DNA from 4 places in the Metabacillus schmidteae genome. Region 3 is predicted to be linked to each of the others. Evidence: riboswitches for the same ligand, from Rfam matches in the RefSeq annotation. Region 3 holds a riboswitch; each other region holds the start of a gene.

Region 1 (4,309 bases), on a different contig from region 3:
TGTAAGTATATTGAACCGCAAGCATTCCAAATAACCCGAAAATCAGCAATTGAATAGCAATCCTTTTTGTTTTCCAAACACCAAGTATTTGCGAACGATCTTTTCTGAAAAATTGAACGGTTAGAAGTAAAAAGCCGGCAATAAGTAATCGGGTTGTCACCAGCCAATCTACATCAATCCCATATGTTTGAAAAAGCTTCTTAGAAACTGTCCCGCCAATTCCCCAAAACACAGCCCCTGTTAAAACAAGAAGTATTCCTTTTGTTCTATTCATGTATGACTTTCTCCTTAATATATAAAAATTGTGTTATAGTATCTTAAATAATAAAAGGTAATTTCCCGGAAGAATACATAAATCGAATCAAAAAATATAAGGATATTGAGGTGGACATATGCAAATAAAAGATTTTAAGATTGATAACAGCTTAAAAGAATTAACTGAACATCGTACAGTTTTATTACCAATTGCATGTTACGAAACAACAATATCAAAAAATATAAATGGATATATACCACTTCACTGGCATGAAGAATTTCAATTTGTTTTCGTTGTAAAAGGAGAAGCAACTTTTCAAATAAATGATGAAAGTGTTGATGTTAGTGAAGGTGAGGGGGTATTCATAAATAGCGGATGCCTGCATATGGCAAAAGAGAGGAATGACTCGGGATGTGTCTATATATGTTTAAATGTTTCTCCTAGTTTTATCGTATCCCAAGAGCTTTTTCCAACCTTTGTATCCCCCTTTATGCAGGCGACAAATATTCCTTATATACGGTTGGTTCCAAATGAACTTTGGGCGGGAAATATAGTAAACTCTATTTTAGAAATTAATCAAATGGTAAAACAAAAATCGCCATTCTATGAAATGGATATTAGTGTCCATCTAACATTAATTTGGAAAAACCTCATATTGAATGGAAGTCAATTAGAGTATGAACAGACCGAATTGATAAAGAGTAAGCGAATGAAGCAAATGCTAAATTGGATTCATCTTCACTATAATGAGAAAATCCTTTTAGACGATATTGCACAAGCAGGACAATTAAGCCGTTCTGAATGCTGTCGGTATTTCAAAAAAATGGTGAAGAAAACACCTTTGAATTATGTGACTGATTACAGGATTCAAAAAAGCTTACCACTACTACAACAATCAGAAGCTAATGTCACAGAAGTGGCCTATTTAGTAGGTTTTAATAGTACAAGCTATTTCATTGATAAATTTCGAAAGGCGATGCATATGACACCTTTAGCATACAAAAAGACTTTTCACCCTTGAAATAGCAACTTCAGTTTAAAAAAAGATTGGGAGGGAATTGAATGTTAATAAAAAAAATCAATGATGAGTTATCGTTAAAATTAATAGAATTAAATGATGCAAAAAGAGTGGTCGAGTTAACAAATAATCATACGATTAGGTGCATTCCATAAAAAGAATGCACATTTTTTTCGATATGAAAACATTAGGCTTGAATAACCAGGAATATTTACCTAAAATAATGGTATTACATATGGTAGGAGCTTGAAATAATATGATTTCAAATGAAGAAATGATTCTCTTTATGAAACAAATCAATTTGTTAATTAATGAGTATAATAAATGTCATGATTTACAGATCAAGGAGCAAATATATGAAGAAATAATCGTTCTTAGCGATTTAATTGATACCTAACTTCCGAAGACAGCACAGTCCTCTTACAATGCATTTACCAATCTTTCTCCAAGAAATCGTTATCTGTTTCCTTTTATTTAGGAAGTGGAGGGTCAAATATATTCCATAAAAAAATCACAAATACAATAGATAAAACCCATGCAATCCAGGGCTTCCTATAATGGATCACTAATAAAGAATATGTTGTGATATTAAAGATAAAAGACCAGGCAAGTGTCCACCCATGCTGATGGATGATGCTATTATTGTGTTTTTTTATTATTGCCTATATATATTGTCTTACTCTTATTAAGCTTACTGATTCTTGTAGATAAGATGTTGTTTCACTGAGGGACCTCTTTTGGCCATTCTTAAAAGGATATGCTAAGAAGTAAGGTAACATAAAGTTAAAAGTGAAAAATACTCCTTTTTCACCCTCCTGTGTATAAAAACACTTTAAAAATCTTCATTTCGACATAAAAACCCATGCTTTTACAAAAAACCACTATTGAAGGAAAAAAGTGCCTAATATATAATTCGTTTAGATAGGAAAAAAGTATCATATAACTCTATCAGATAATAAAATTTTCCTACGATGATGGCAAACTTATTGAAAGATAAGGACACAAAGTCACAGACCTACAATTTTCGAAAATTATGGTGGCTGGACTACCGAATAGCATGGAGGCTATTCCAATAGTCTCTTTTTTGACCATTAGCACTTGATTAAACAGAGGGTGGACTCATAACTAGGTGAGTGAGTATAAATTATCGGAGGGGATTTAAATGAAAAAACTATTATCAACAATTTTAGCAATGACTTTATCTTTTAGCGTTGGGACAAGCGTATTTGCTATGGAGAATACAGAAGTACCTAATAAAGATGTGAAAAGCGCACTTGAATTAATTGAAAAAACAAATTTGGATATTGATGTAAAGATTGAAAAGGCAGTAGAAGAGGCAGATAAACTTAATGCTGAATATCTTAACGATGTCAAAGAAATAGAATTAGGAAAAGAAATGTTTAAATTAATTGAAGAAAGGGAAAGGGCAGTTGAGGAATTACAAACTGCAATAGATTCTAATAAAGCAGAGAAAGCTCAAGAAAAATTAAATAAAATTGAAGAAAAAATGAAAGAACACCAAGATAAGATAAATGAAAAAATTAGTGCTTTACAAGAAGGCATTATTGAATTAACAGAAGAAATGTTGGCAGTAAATGGTGAAAGAAAGACTGAAAAAATAGAGGGAAAGATTGCAAAATTAGAGGGAAAATTAGATGGAAAATCAGCAAAGACTGCTGAAAGAACACAAAAATATACTAAAGACTTAGAAAAAACAATTGAAAAAGTTTACGATGAAACGTTAAAAATGTCAAATGAAACAGTAGAGAAAGCAGCTGAAAAAGGAGTTATTGCAGAATGTAGTTGGAAACTTGTAAGATTTGCTGATCGCTGGGTTTGGATTGATCCGATTAGAGTTGTAGGATTTTAATAATAAGTAATATGTACTATAGAAATGTAGTGAAAATATGAGGAACGGGAACTCTATTGATCTCGTTTTTTATTTATTCAGGGTTTGGGGTGAAACGAGTGGCTGGTTTCCAAGTGAGAAAAAAAGGTTCTTCATTAGAAAAAGTAAAATTAAATAGTGATGTTGAATTTAGCCTGCTTACTAGAGGAGATGGAGCCGAGGTATTGCATCAGACAATAGAAGAGGGAAGGTTATTCTACGTATATCCAAGTGATAATCCAAATTCATTAGAATTTTACTTTATTCTATCAGGACACGTCTCATTTGAGTTTGAAAATGAAAGGCATATCTTAGGTCCAGAGGATTATTTTATTGCAAGAGATTTAAAAGATCCAATTCATTTTACTACTTTATCTAAGTTATCTCTTCTATGTGTTTTTACAGAACAAGTATTTAAACATATAAGTAAAGATATATCAGCATTAATTGAAATAGTAAATAAAGTAGAAGAAAAGGACCGTTACACTTATAAACATAGTGAAAGAGTTGCACAATACTCCGTAAAAATTGCAAGAAAGCTCAAGTTAAATAAAGAGAATTTAGAAAATCTTACAATTTCAGCTTCTCTTCACGATATTGGGAAAATTCATGTCCCTATTGAAGTCCTTAATAAACCGAGCCGTCTAACTGATGAAGAGTTTGCATTAATAAAAAAACACCCAGTTGATGGTGCTAAAATGCTTAATGGTACATCCTATGAAGAACTTGCTCCAATTATTGAACAGCACCATGAGAGATTAAATGGTACAGGCTATCCATATGGATTAAAAGGAAATGAAATTCTACTTGAAGCTAGGATCATAGCAGTGAGTGATACTTTTGATGCAATGACAGAGGATCGTGCTTATAGAAAGGCAATGAATGACCAAATTGCCATAGATGAACTAATAAGATTATCGGGAACACATTATGATGAAGATGTCGTAAAAGCATTTGAGGAAATCTTAAAAGAAGAAGGAAGGATAAAATAATTTTTACGAAAAAACGGCAGATTCTCAGCCGTTTTATTACTTTATTAAATAATCCTCTAGACACATTGGGAGTTTTCAACACAAACAGCTTGCGCAGCTAAGTTTAAATTATTACTACGATAAAAACCTCTTTGTTTTTTTAGATCTACCGAATC
Region 2 (4,309 bases), on a different contig from region 3:
TTGAGAAATGGGGGAGGAGAGGTAAAGGAAATTCTTTCTAAAAAATTCGTGTTTTTTCTAATAAACCTATTCCTGTGTCCAAAGACCTGTATTATACTTTTATTATAATTTCCTTGTTTGATAATATGAATTTAAAAAAATATATTAATTCTTGGTAATTGAATCAATTTCATAATTACTTATTTTAAAGAAACACAGACCTTCAGAATTTGTTTTCTATTAAATTTTTTAATGTTTAAGCTGCTTGTTGTTGAATTAACACGGCATTGATACGATCGGCAGCTAATTTTGAAGCATTATAAACTAAAGTTACTAAGTCAAAATGAACTTTGGCACGTTTTCCAGTACGATAACGAACGTTGTCCAGCTGGAAATATCCCTTTAGATAAGCATTCACACGCTCCACAGCGGTACGGCGTTTAAATATCGTCTTCCAAGCTATTGATCCGCGAGCTGGTGCTGTATATTTTCTCAAATCAGTAGTGATTCTCACTTTGTATACCTTTTGACAAAGACCATCATTCGCTAAAGAACAGTCTTTACATTCCTTTGGTCGAGTATATTTTAGTGTCTCATATTTCGGATCAAAACTGTCATAACGGTAGGAATGCTCTCTGACACATGTTGGTGCGAAATGTTTATCAAAGCCAATAGGTTCAGGCTCATTGCGTTTGTTATAAGCAATAACAGATTGATGTCCCATTCGATGAATCTGCGTATAGATAGGTTCGAAATCATATCCAGCATCCATTGTTTCATAGCGCAGATTTGGAAGAGGCACACGTTCATGAATACATGTTAATAAAGGAATAGCTGCCTTTCCATCATTAAGGTTGCCAGAGGAAAAAAGGGATTGCAAAATGTATTGGCTCGTTGAGCCAACTGCTAAGTGGGCCTTATAGCCAAACCAAAAGACGTTTTTCCCTTCGCTATTCTTCTTTACACCCCATTGAGGGTCTTGAGGAATTTCATGGCGAAGTTCGGCTAAAGGAACGTCCAGTTGTTCTTCAATTTTCTTTTCAAAAAGAGGAAGATTGGCTTCACGTTCTGCTTTTTCAATTAACCATTGTTCCCTTTTCTCATTGGACTTGCGACCACGTTTCTTGGGTTCATTTTTAGGTTTTTCATCTTTTGGAGGTGCCTGATCGCGTGCTTCAAAGTGTGTGGCATCAATGGCAATGGTATCATCCGTAATAAATCCTTCGGATATCGCTTGAAGAAGAAGAGTTTCTTGAACCTCTTCCAAAACCTTCGATTCACTAATGATAGTAATCATTCGTGAATAAGCAGCATCTGATGGTACGGAATCAGATACTAAAAACCCACAGTCAAGACGGAAAATCATATCATTCTTCAATCGTTTAACTAAATCTTTAATAAATGGGATTCTTTCTGAAATTCTAGCAACCAAGGAGTAAATCATAGCAGCATAGTTAAGTTCAACTGGTCTACCAAAACGGGATTTCTTCGTTACCACAGCGAAGATTTGTTCAATGTCAATAGTAGAAAAAATAGCTTCAAACCGTTGGGTAGGTTCTAAATCATATAATTCTTGTAGGTCAAACAGGCTTCCTTGTCGTATAATAGTCATAGGGAGTCTTCCTCCAGTCTTATTAGTTTGTGTGGTGCTTACTAAATTCGACATTTTGGGGAGGTACTCCTTTTTTTAGTTCTCAGAAGCCTTGAGCCCGTAGGGCTCATAATTATGAAATTCATTCAATTAATAGGAAATATAACTTATAATCTATAGAGTTTTCCTTTCAATATTAGTAAACTTAATCATAAGAAAGGAAATTTCGATGAAAATTGATGTTAAGATAAAGTTTGGTCAGAAAGTTAGGTATCACAGGAGAAAAAAAGGTTTTTCTCAAGAGGAATTAGGAGATTTAACTGATCTACATCAAACTTATATTAGCGATGTGGAAAGAGGTTTACGTAACATTTCTCTTGAAAATATTTATGAAATTGCACATGCATTAGATGTTAGAATGTGTGATTTGTTGAATTTTGACTAATAATTTTGAAGTAATTATCATTAAACAAATACTTGGAAGCAATGATAGGCTGTTCTTATTTGGGCACTTGAACAATCTGGAGCTAGTAGTGCAACCGGCCATTATATAGATGGCTTTTTTTATTGCCAACTAAAGAATTTATTGTATTCAGATTTATTCGTGCGTTTTTGAGGTGTGTTACAATTTCGTAAATTCACTTTTAAGATTACCCCCAATAATTATATGGAATACCGTAATTATATTAAGAACAATTTATAATAATATAAAAAATTCTTATTTCTATTAAAATTGTGGAATCTAAAAGTTTTATCTATGATTTTTTCTATAATAAAAATAGAAGAAGAGAAGTGAGGTTTTTTTAATGAGTTTAATCCAAGAACGAGAGAGCATAGATAATATATTAGTAGCTGCAAGAGAATTTGTAGTGAGAGAAAGTTTAACTTTAATAGATGAAAATACTGTAGAAGAACATATTTCACTTACTAGAGAAATTAAAACAGTTTTTTCGCATTCTTTAAATGAAAAAATAGAAGTTTTATACGCAAAATCTAGAGATATACCTTTATCTAATTTTAGAGGTCTTAAAAGAGATGAAATAGTATCTGAAAAGTATATAATTAATACTTTTAAGCTATCTAGAGATGATGCTAGAGAATACCTTTCAAGTAGAGTATAAAGTAGTCGTGATTATATATCAGACTACTTTTTTGTTTAAACTTTTCACTAATATACATGCTATTGGTATGTAGTTGTAGTTAAATATATTTATAGAATTATAGATTAGCACGATTTTAGACTATAGGTTAACTAATAACCATGAGGAAAAATATGACGACAGTATACATAAAATGGCATGGTCCTTATTTATTAAATAACATAATTCATAATCAGATTGCATTAAATAACAGTGGTATTTATGCAATCTACCGTCAATACATAGGGTACGAAACATTACTTTATGTTGGTAAAACTTAAAGGAGTTTTTTACAAAGGCTATCAGAACATGAAAAACAATGGCTATCAACTGTAAGAGGAGAATTGAAAGTTAGGTTTGGAGTTCATTCATTTCCAGAAGGTGAAAGAGTGAAAGATTCACAGTACGAAAATTTAATGATGTCGTCGAAGCTTTACTCATAACAACATATCAACCTTTAGAAAATACAACAAACTATCATTGGTATTATGGTAGAACTAAACTAGAGATTATTAACTTTGGGAGAACAGGCATTTTAGATAGGATTGTATCTGCAGAAAATCTAGAGTGGGCATAAAAACTAAAAGCTAAGAGAACTAGTGTTAGCCTTATAAGTGATCAGCTAATACTTAACGTTGAATAGTGCATTTATTTAGTCTATAATAAATATGTTCAAACTTTTTCTTTTGTTATTTTTATGCGACCATTTATTACATAAGGTCAGCTGTTAATGATCAAACATAGTAGCCTCTGGGCTTAGGTTTTAGACACTTTTGTGTCCTTATTAAACCTTTGCCCAGGGGCTTTTTTGTTAGTTTTTGGGAAAGAGCGAGTTTGAATAAAAAAAACTTTTAGAAAGAGTGATTATTTTATGAAAGGTGAATGTCTACCAAGTTGTTGTGTATGTAGTAGTTGTTGTGATGAGACTTTGTTTCGAGTAAGAGGAAAAAACTTCTGTTCTGAAGATTGTCTTATCGAAGAGGAAGGAGTTGAAGAAGGTGTTTAAACTTACCTGTTTTGCGCCAGTTCATCCTTCAAAGTTAGGTCCTGCCCTACAATCAGTACATTTCAAAGAAGTAAAAGGTGACTTTATATGGGAGATGGATGGAACTCAATTTGTTATTGAACCATTTAAGAAATATGGGGATCATCAATCTTCTTATGGGTACAGAGTCTATTTTAATGGATCAATTGATGGAGCGTTATATCTTTTTGACATGTCAATGGGTTGTTTTCAACCACAAATTAACGCAGTCGAATATACCTTGCATCATCAGTCAAAAAACCAAGAGAGTTGGATTAAAGATTTATTTAGAAGATCTTCCTTTGAGAAATCAAAGACTAGAGGAATTTTTCAGAAGGGAAATGTAGGCGTTATTTGTCTACCTGACTCAACTGTAAATCTTCAAATTCGAAAAAAAGTAAAGTCTTTTAGACTTATAGAGTTGATAAAAGAGATCGAATGTCTTAGACAGGAAATAATGCCGTCAGACTACGATCTCTTTTCTGTTGAAGGAGTTGCTATATGAGTAAACAATTTAATTTTTATACGGAAGATTGTCAGTTTACTATAGGATCAAATTTTCTAGTTAAAAATGGT
Region 3 (4,309 bases):
TTACAATTAAATATTGGTTATAGAATTCTTTAACGTATTTTACCTTACTAGTTTATATATCGGTACAATTCATATTAAGATTCCATGTAAATACAAAATGGGAAAGGTTATAAATTCCCTTTCCCCATTTTGTCAAATGCCAAATATTACTTTCTAATTTCTTTTTGATGCTTTCTCATTGTGAAGGAATTTTTTTATTGCATCATAGGATAGACCGAGTTTTCTTGCTTCACTTATTAATTCAACCCATTCCTTTTCCATATCTTTTAAACCTATTTGTTCCTTCACTTTAGTCATCTGAAAAATCCTCCTGTGTAGTAGTGGGGTTTCTTTGCTTAGAATTTATCCATTTCTTAAACCTTAAGTAGTCCCGAAACTCTTTAAAATCATTTTTACTCATACCCTCCTTTATTGCTTTATTCAACAAGATATTCCATTCTTTATCAATGAAGTTTGTGTTTAAAGGGTCGTAGGAGGTTGTTGCTCCTAATAAATCTTCGACTTCTGTATCAAGTGGAATTGCAATCTTTTTTAAAAATTGAATGGAAGGGTTCTTTTGCACATCTCTTTCAATATAACTTAAATAAGATTTAGATACCCCAGCTAATTCAGCTAATTCACTAATTGTATATCCCTTTTCCTGCCTCAGCTCCCTTACTCTTTCTCCAACCATATTTTGGGTCTCCTTATCAATAATAGTTTAAATAGGTACACTATTCATTATACAGCACAATTTGTTCTTTATAAAGTATAAAGATTACTAGGAAAGGGATGAGATTGGATGGAAAACATAGCTTTTGTTCTTTATTAAGAAAATATATATAGTTTTAGTGGGACGATAGTATTGACTTGTTCTTTATAGTGGATTAATCTATTCTTATCAACAATAACAGAAAATGACTGGAACTAGAAACTTTTGTTCTCTATAAAGAATGAGAATTATATGAGGTGATAAAATGAGATTCTTATGTTATTACATAGCACTATTAAACATAGTAGATGCCTTAGCAACATACATAGGGGTTTCAGGTAGACATATTCAGGAAGCTAATCCATTAATGAACGTACTATTAGATCTAGGGCCAATGCCTTTTTTATTCACAAAAATATTACTATCATTCATTTTATTTTCTCTTCTATATTTCGATAAAATTCCCAACTGGAACATCTTAAAAAGGATATTAGGGGTTGGTTCAATATTGTATACCATTATTATTGGTTTTCACGGTTTTTGGATAGTAGAGGTCTTTTATAGTTAAAGTAAAGGATGGGAGTGTATGTATAGAAAAACGTGTACTAGGTGTAATAATACATCCTATAGCAGTTCAAAAATAAAAAAATGGATATGTCCTTATTGTGCAAATGAAATTATCGATGGAAAAATATGTAGTGTCAACCACCAAACTAACCTTCAGCATTCTTGCCGCATTTATGAACAATATAGAGGCAGAAAAATTTATAATAATTGATAAGCTTATAAATAAAAGAGCATCCGAAAGCCTTAGCTCCCTGGGATGCTCTTACTTATTGTCATTGCTTATTTTCCACTTAGTAAATTCCAAAAACTCCTTAAACTGCTCCTTTGAAACACCAGACTTCATTGCATCCTGTACGAGTTTTGTCCATTCTATGTCAAGCTCTTCTGGGTCGGATTCGTTATGTTCATTAAGAAGAGTATTAACTGATACACCAAGAACTGATGAGACTTTTTCTAAAAATTGAACAGAAGGGTTTGACTGGAGATTACGCTCAATCGAACTTAGGTAGGATTTTGCTACTCCCGCTCGTTCTGCTAGTTCGGACAGTGATAGATTTTTTTGTGTGCGATATTTTTTGATTCTTGGACCAATCACGTCAAGTCACCTTCCTTATTGAAGCCATTATAACATATAAAGAAGGGTTTGTTTTATATGCAGAACACAAATCAAAAAAAATTTACATTGAGTTAATACTATTTATGACGATTTTAAAACGGCATTTGACTTTTTGGATAAGAAATCTTTTATTTCCTCTACACTGATTCCTAGTTCTAAAGCTTCTAGTATGAGCTCGACCCACTCTTGATCGAGCTGTTCATCATGTGTGATTTTTTCAACTATCTCCATTTTTCTTTTCCTCCTAAAATACCAATCTGTATTTCAGGCAGCCCAGCCGTCTTAGTTGTTAACCTGAAGACCCGTGACTTTGCGTCCCTATTTTTCAATAGGTTTGCCTTTGTACTGATTATTTTGTCATCAAGTGTTAATAATTATATTTCTATAGTCCTTTATTTATGTATAACTTTTTAACTATTAACAAGTTCTATTATAAAAGAGAATTATTATCAATGTATGCTGAACTTTGTCGATGAAATAAATTTTTTTCATTTATCTGTAATTTTTACAATGAATTTACAAAAGTAGGTGAGAAGAAAGGTTTTTTAGATGTTATTCTGGCTTTATTTTTACAATAAATTAATAAGAAACGGAGATTTTAAAATTAATTTTTGTCGAACGAAAATTAATTTTTATCAATTTGTACTTCTCCTAAGTAATTAGTATCATTACTTAGGAGTTGAAAATACCTTCCGGGGTCAAATAAAAAATCCCGCCGCTTTGAATTGAAATGTGAATCTGAGGTTCATAAAGCTCTTTCAATGCTTGTTTTTCGACTTCATAGCATTCAGGTTTTTCCTCTAGGTCTTCGTAAAAATGGTTTAAAAGTTCTAGGTCTTCGTTCCATCTATCTCTTGCCTTGTCTGCCCATGTATGATCTTGGGCTTGTATATCTTGCAAAATGAATTGTTCAATTCGTTTTAAACCACTTTCCGGCCTAATAAGGGGAGACATCGTAAAGCAAAGATCTGGAATTTTTGGTGTTAAGTCTAAATTTTCAAGTTTGTCTTGAAAGTTTTCGACTATAGTACCGCTTATTAAATGTAGGCCGATCGAGTATAGGTGGTCCTTTTTCATATCGCATTGGTAGGAAACGATGATATTGACTCCGACCCAAGGATGGAGAGGTTTATTTCCTCCGTCTGTTTTGACATGTTCAAAAAGTCTGATATAGCTTCCCAGTGTTTTGGTTGATTGAAAAATTTGGTGAAGACGGGGAGCACCGAAATGCATGACCTCTCCTTTCAGGTCTTTTGGCGCACGATTTTGATCAGTGATTAGGGTAAGTTTCATTGGGTTTGGTACCCCGTTTGTTTTTTCAAGGTAGTGCCAGTAAAATGGTCTATTCATTAAAAGCTTATCCATTTCAATAGTAAGTTGTACTGTTATATATCCTTCTTTGTTTTCAAGAATGTCACAGGAATTGGATTTGAAAAAGCTTTCTAAAAAGTGATGAATTTGTTCTTGCTGCATACTGTCGCCACCTTTCTACTTATCTCCGCTTGCTGCTTTTCGTTGTTCTTGTGAAGCTTGAGCATAATCGAGAATTGATGTTAAATTCTCCATTTTTATTTTCATTTCTCTGTCGCTTTTTGAGTGGTACATGATGTCTTGTATATGTTCCTCGAAGTTTTTAATTTCTAATCGAGTGAGAATCTCATCAAGGTCACCAATGACTTTTTCAAATAAATTAATTTTGTCATACAGAAGAGTTAAAATATGTTCTTCAACTGTGTTTTTGGTTGCCATATTGTATATGTTAACGTCTTGTTCCTGACCTAAACGGTGTATACGACCAATACGCTGTTCTAAACGCATTGGATTCCATGGTAAATCATAATTGATAATATTATGACAAAATTGAAGGTTGATTCCTTCACCGCCAGCTTCTGTCGCTATGAGTACTTGTACGCGATTTTTAAAGAGTTCTTTCATCCAATCTTTTTTTCCTCTTTTAAAGCCACCACGAAATGGAACGGACGTAATGCCATGCTGCTGAAGAAACCATTGTAAATAAAATTGAGTTGCTCGATATTCAGTGAAAATAATGACTTTATCATCAAGTTCTTTGATTAACTCTACTACTTTTAATGCTTTTGAGTTTTGCGTAACACCGTCAATGGCCATCATAATTTCTTTGATGACATCATTTGGCAAAACAGCTTCCTCTTCTTCAGGCAAGTCAAGCATCTTTTTAAGAGTCATATAGACAGCTTCACGACTACTGCAAGCTTCCCGTTGTAAGGTCATAATAGAGAAGGTGTTTGCAGCATATTGTGATGATGACTTAAGAGCAGAAATGGTGTCATAAAGATGTTGTTCTGTTTCTGAAAATTCGATTGGCACTGTTTCAACAATACGCTTTGGCCATTCAATACCTGTGTCACCGCGCCGATTTCTAATCATAACTTTATTAATGAGCTCACGTAATTGCT
Region 4 (4,309 bases), on a different contig from region 3:
GCAACAAAGTTGAAGTACAAGAAGGACGAAATTTTAGAAGAAGAACCAGTGAAGTAAATGAATTCTATCTACTTTAAGTAAATCGACAATTCCCTACATACTCACCTGAAATTTTTTTACAAAATCATACTATTTTTGCGAAATTGTGATAAAATAGGTAATTAGGTCAGTATTTCGGATATGAAGATTTGCAAGGAGGATATAGATAGAATGTTTGCGAGGGATATTGGTATAGATCTTGGTACGGCTAACGTACTTATTCATGTGAAAGGGAAGGGAATTGTGTTAAACGAGCCTTCCGTTGTTGCCCTGGACAAAAATACTGGTAAGGTACTTGCCGTTGGTGAAGAAGCTAGACGTATGGTAGGACGTACTCCTGGGAATATTGTTGCTATTCGCCCATTAAAAGACGGTGTTATTGCAGACTTTGAAGTAACAGAGGCAATGCTAAAGCACTTTATTAATAAGCTGAATGTAAAAGGGTTACTTTCAAAGCCGCGCATGCTCATTTGCTGCCCAACGAATATTACATCTGTTGAACAAAAGGCAATTAAAGAAGCTGCTGAAAAAAGCGGCGGTAAAAATGTATTTCTTGAGGAAGAACCAAAGGTAGCAGCAATTGGTGCCGGTATGGACATCTTCCAACCTTATGGAAACATGGTTGTTGATATTGGCGGTGGAACTACTGATGTCGCTGTGTTGTCAATGGGCGATATTGTCACCGCCTCTTCCATTAAAATGGCTGGGGACAAGTTTGACGCGGAAATTTTAAATTACATTAAAAAAGAGTACAAGCTATTAATCGGTGAGCGTACTGCAGAAGATATTAAAGTCAATGTAGCAACTGTATTCCCAGGCGCACGTTATGAAGAAATCAGTATTCGTGGTCGTGACATGGTAACAGGATTACCTCGTACAATTACCGTGAACTCAACAGAAGTGGAAGCAGCACTTCGTGAACCAATTTCCGCCATTGTACAAGCTGCTAAGAGTGTCCTGGAACGTACTCCTCCAGAACTTTCAGCAGACATCATCGACCGCGGTGTTATTTTAACAGGTGGTGGAGCACTACTTAACGGCTTAGACCAACTTTTAGCTGAAGAACTAAAAGTACCAGTACTAGTAGCTGAAGCACCAATGGACTGCGTAGCAATCGGCACAGGAATCATGCTGGACAACATGGACAAACTTCCACGCAAAAAATTCGGATGATACTTTTAAGAACCTGACTTGTGCAGGTTCTTTTTTTGTGTGGGTCATGGTGTGGGTCATGGGGACAGGTTCCTTGTCCCGGCAGTGTGTGTAGAATCATGGCGGAATTTGTCTAATCGCAAATAAATTCGAAAAATAGTAAATAAATTTGTCTAATCGCAAATAAATTTTTGAAATCGCAAATATAAATGAAGAATCGCAAATAAGGTCCAAAGGAAGGTCCAATGGGACAGGTCCCTCGTCCCGCCAATAAGTTTGTACTCAAATAGGAATAAAAGCATAAAAAAGAATCGGCCACAAAAAGCCGATTCTCCATCCATTCTCCTTACCGTAACTCCATCCAGCTCCCCACGTGATGCACCGCAACACCTTTAAAGCTTGAATAATCCTTATAAGCATCTGAAACAAGCGCAAGCTCTTGGTCCATCGCACTTTGCCCTTCCTCATAAAACGTCAGGAATCCGTCACTGCTGCCCAGGTTCATCGTTTCAACAGCAATCGTGACATCTTTATTAAGTGACGCTGCAAGATTTATTTCGTATTTCGCTAGCTCAATAATCCCATTGGGACCAACAGCCTTATCACGGTATGCCATGATTGTAATCTCACTCGTATTCTTAATCACCCATTCAGCGAGATTTCCTTTTCCGTATTTATTTTTCACATTCATCTCGTCAAACCAAAAAGGAATATCAGCGGCGAATGGTATTCCAAGTGTCTTCGCAGTATTCGCTGCAGTTAAAATGACATTTTGATATTTCAGCACAGCTCCACTGTAATTTGTAGTCCATTGTGAAGTAAGATATGGCTCAACATCAAGATGAATGCCGGAAAATTTTTCACCCTCAGCTGCACTTGTTTGATAGGCGGAAACCCAGTTCAAAAAGTTAGTAAAAGCCTTAGATGATGGTCCCCATTCAGGAGCACCGTCAAGCGCATAAACCTTTATTTGACGTGCTGAAGCTTCTTTAATAAATTGTTTATATTGGTCAACATTAATCAATCGGTTAATTTGTAAATACACATGAGATACTTGTTTATTTTCAAGAAATTCTAATATAGCTTCACGATTCGTCACAATTTGATTCGTATCCCAAAGCCATGTAGAGTATTCCGTGTTCGCGCTGGCATTTGCTTTATTCACACCGGCAACCCCCAACACAAACATAGTTAAAATAAACATCAAGATTATTCTTTTCATCTTATTCTTCTCCCTATAAAGCCCATGGCTCAAAAAGGAGCCTGGCAGCTTGGCGACCGTGCAATGTAAAATATTGTATAGGCCCATAGCTTTGCGTCCCTGCCTTTCGACAAGTTTGCCCTTATCAGATTTTTCTTTATTATAAAGACAAGCTAGGAAAAAAGAAATAAAAATATTTTTTCCTAAAAACTAACAATGGAGAAAACAATCGTTCTCCTTTATAATCAATAATAGGGAATTCTGTCGAAAAAGAATTCAGTTGTTCGGACAAAAACACGGTTAAGGTGGGTTTACTCATGCTAAGAGGTTTATATACAGCAACTGCAGGGATGTTGGCACAGCAGCGCCGAACAGAAATGCTATCAAATAATATGGCAAATGCAAATACAGCGGGGTATAAAGCGGATCAATCGACAATCCGGGCTTTTCCGGAAATGCTCTTGCAGCGTATGGAAAATAAAACTGTTCCAACTGGTAATGGAATGAATGTAGCAGGCATGCAAACAATTGGTTCGATTAATTCTGGAGTTTATTTACAGGAAATTAAAAGTAGAGATATCCAAGGTGAGCTAAAGGAAACAGGCCTGGTAACTGATGTTGCCTTAGTTGAAGAAACTGTTCCTCTACATCCGGAAACAAATGTAAAAGGTTCATTATTCTTTGCTGTTCAAAACGGAGCTGGTGAGGAACGCTACACACGCAACGGACATTTTACATTAGACGAAAATGGTCTTTTACTTTCAGATGGAAATCCTGTGCTTTCAACAGCAGGACAACCAATCTCTATCCAAGCCAGTGAATTCAGCGTTACAACTGCCGGCGATGTTTTGGTAGATGGAGAACCAGAACCTATCGCACAAATTGATGTCCGTTTTGCTGAAGATGTACGTAATCTAGTCAAAGAAGGAAATGGAATATTCCGTACTTCAGACGGCCAAGCCCTTCCAACAGCAATCAACAATGGTGACATCCAATACAATTTAAAACAAAACTATCTGGAAACTTCCACTGTAGATGTAGGAAGAACATATACGGATATCATGACAGCCTACCGTTCATTTGAAGCAAATCAAAAGGTGCTGCAAGCATATGATAAAAGCATGGAAAAGGCCGCAAATGAAATTGGCCGCTTATCATAATAGGGGGAAATAATAAATGTTACGCTCAATGATTACAGCGACTAATACAATGGGCCAGATCCAAAAACAGCTTGATCAAATTGGCCACAACCTGGCAAATGTTGATACTCAAAGCTATAAAAGAACGGAAACAACATTCTCCGAATTAGTTCGTCAGCAATTTACTAATCAAGGCAATGCATTAGAAGAAAGAGAAGAAGAACGTTTTGGAACAGAACTTGGGATTCGACAAGGAACAGGCGCAAGACTAAATAAAAGCGTTGTGTTTACACAAGGCAGCATCAAGCAAACTGGCAGATCACTTGATATTGCTTTTACTTCACCAGATCAGTTTTTACAAATTGATGTAAATGGGCAAATTAATTATACTCGAGATGGTGCTCTATATTTATCGCCAGCAACGGACGGAAGTAACCAGCTCTTACTCTCAACAGCATCGGGTAACCTGGTCCTGGATGAAAATCAAAACCCAATTCGGTTCAATGATACATTTAAAGAGCTTATGATTTCAAAAGATGGAACAATTAGAGCCATACCGAGAAATGAAACAGAACAACCACAAGAGTTCCAACTAGGTGTTATTCAAGTAGATCGTCCGCAAATGCTGAGTCAGTTAGGGAATAATCTTTACGGATTAAAAGATCTGGGTGACATGCAAATCGAAGACGTATTAACCTACTTAGAAGGTGCAGACCGCGGGGCTGTCACAATGCAGCAGGGTGCACTTGAAATGTCCAATGTTGATTTAACAAAGGAA

The links. Region 3 has a riboswitch for cyclic di-GMP ahead of HWV59_RS18930 (anti-repressor SinI family protein). Riboswitches for the same ligand answer to the same signal wherever they lie in the genome.
Region 1: linked by a shared signal. The riboswitch ahead of HWV59_RS22705 (hypothetical protein) and the one ahead of HWV59_RS18930 (anti-repressor SinI family protein) in region 3 are both predicted to bind cyclic di-GMP.
Region 2: linked by a shared signal. The riboswitch ahead of HWV59_RS26670 (hypothetical protein) and the one ahead of HWV59_RS18930 (anti-repressor SinI family protein) in region 3 are both predicted to bind cyclic di-GMP.
Region 4: linked by a shared signal. The riboswitch ahead of HWV59_RS21015 (amidase) and the one ahead of HWV59_RS18930 (anti-repressor SinI family protein) in region 3 are both predicted to bind cyclic di-GMP.

The regions. Positions count from the first base shown of each region.
Region 1 covers NZ_CAESCH010000002.1:388,405-392,713, forward strand. The annotation lists gene HWV59_RS22695 (EamA family transporter) at 1-274, opposite strand, end outside; gene HWV59_RS22700 (AraC family transcriptional regulator) at 393-1,277, shown strand; cyclic di-GMP riboswitch class I at 2,241-2,327, shown strand; gene HWV59_RS22705 (hypothetical protein) at 2,437-3,144, shown strand; gene HWV59_RS22710 (HD-GYP domain-containing protein) at 3,243-4,154, shown strand.
Region 2 covers NZ_CAESCH010000003.1:203,448-207,756, forward strand. The annotation lists gene HWV59_RS26660 (IS1182 family transposase) at 236-1,591, opposite strand; gene HWV59_RS26665 (helix-turn-helix domain-containing protein) at 1,800-2,015, shown strand; cyclic di-GMP riboswitch class II at 2,041-2,123, shown strand; gene HWV59_RS26670 (hypothetical protein) at 2,377-2,691, shown strand; gene HWV59_RS26675 (hypothetical protein) at 2,844-2,990, shown strand; gene HWV59_RS26680 (hypothetical protein) at 3,708-4,238, shown strand; gene HWV59_RS26685 (hypothetical protein) at 4,235-4,309, shown strand, end outside.
Region 3 covers NZ_CAESCH010000001.1:3,868,117-3,872,425, reverse strand. The annotation lists gene sinI (DNA-binding anti-repressor SinI) at 154-297, opposite strand; gene HWV59_RS18945 (helix-turn-helix domain-containing protein) at 290-673, opposite strand; gene HWV59_RS18940 (DUF5658 family protein) at 957-1,259, shown strand; gene HWV59_RS18935 (helix-turn-helix domain-containing protein) at 1,521-1,853, opposite strand; gene HWV59_RS18930 (anti-repressor SinI family protein) at 1,956-2,105, opposite strand; cyclic di-GMP riboswitch class I at 2,139-2,223, opposite strand; gene HWV59_RS18925 (YqhG family protein) at 2,547-3,347, opposite strand; gene HWV59_RS18920 (DEAD/DEAH box helicase) at 3,363-4,309, opposite strand, start outside.
Region 4 covers NZ_CAESCH010000002.1:5,035-9,343, forward strand. The annotation lists gene spoIIID (sporulation transcriptional regulator SpoIIID) at 1-57, shown strand, start outside; gene mreB (rod shape-determining protein) at 211-1,212, shown strand; gene HWV59_RS21015 (amidase) at 1,538-2,413, opposite strand; cyclic di-GMP riboswitch class I at 2,454-2,543, opposite strand; gene HWV59_RS21020 (flagellar hook-basal body protein) at 2,710-3,552, shown strand; gene HWV59_RS21025 (flagellar hook-basal body protein) at 3,569-4,309, shown strand, end outside.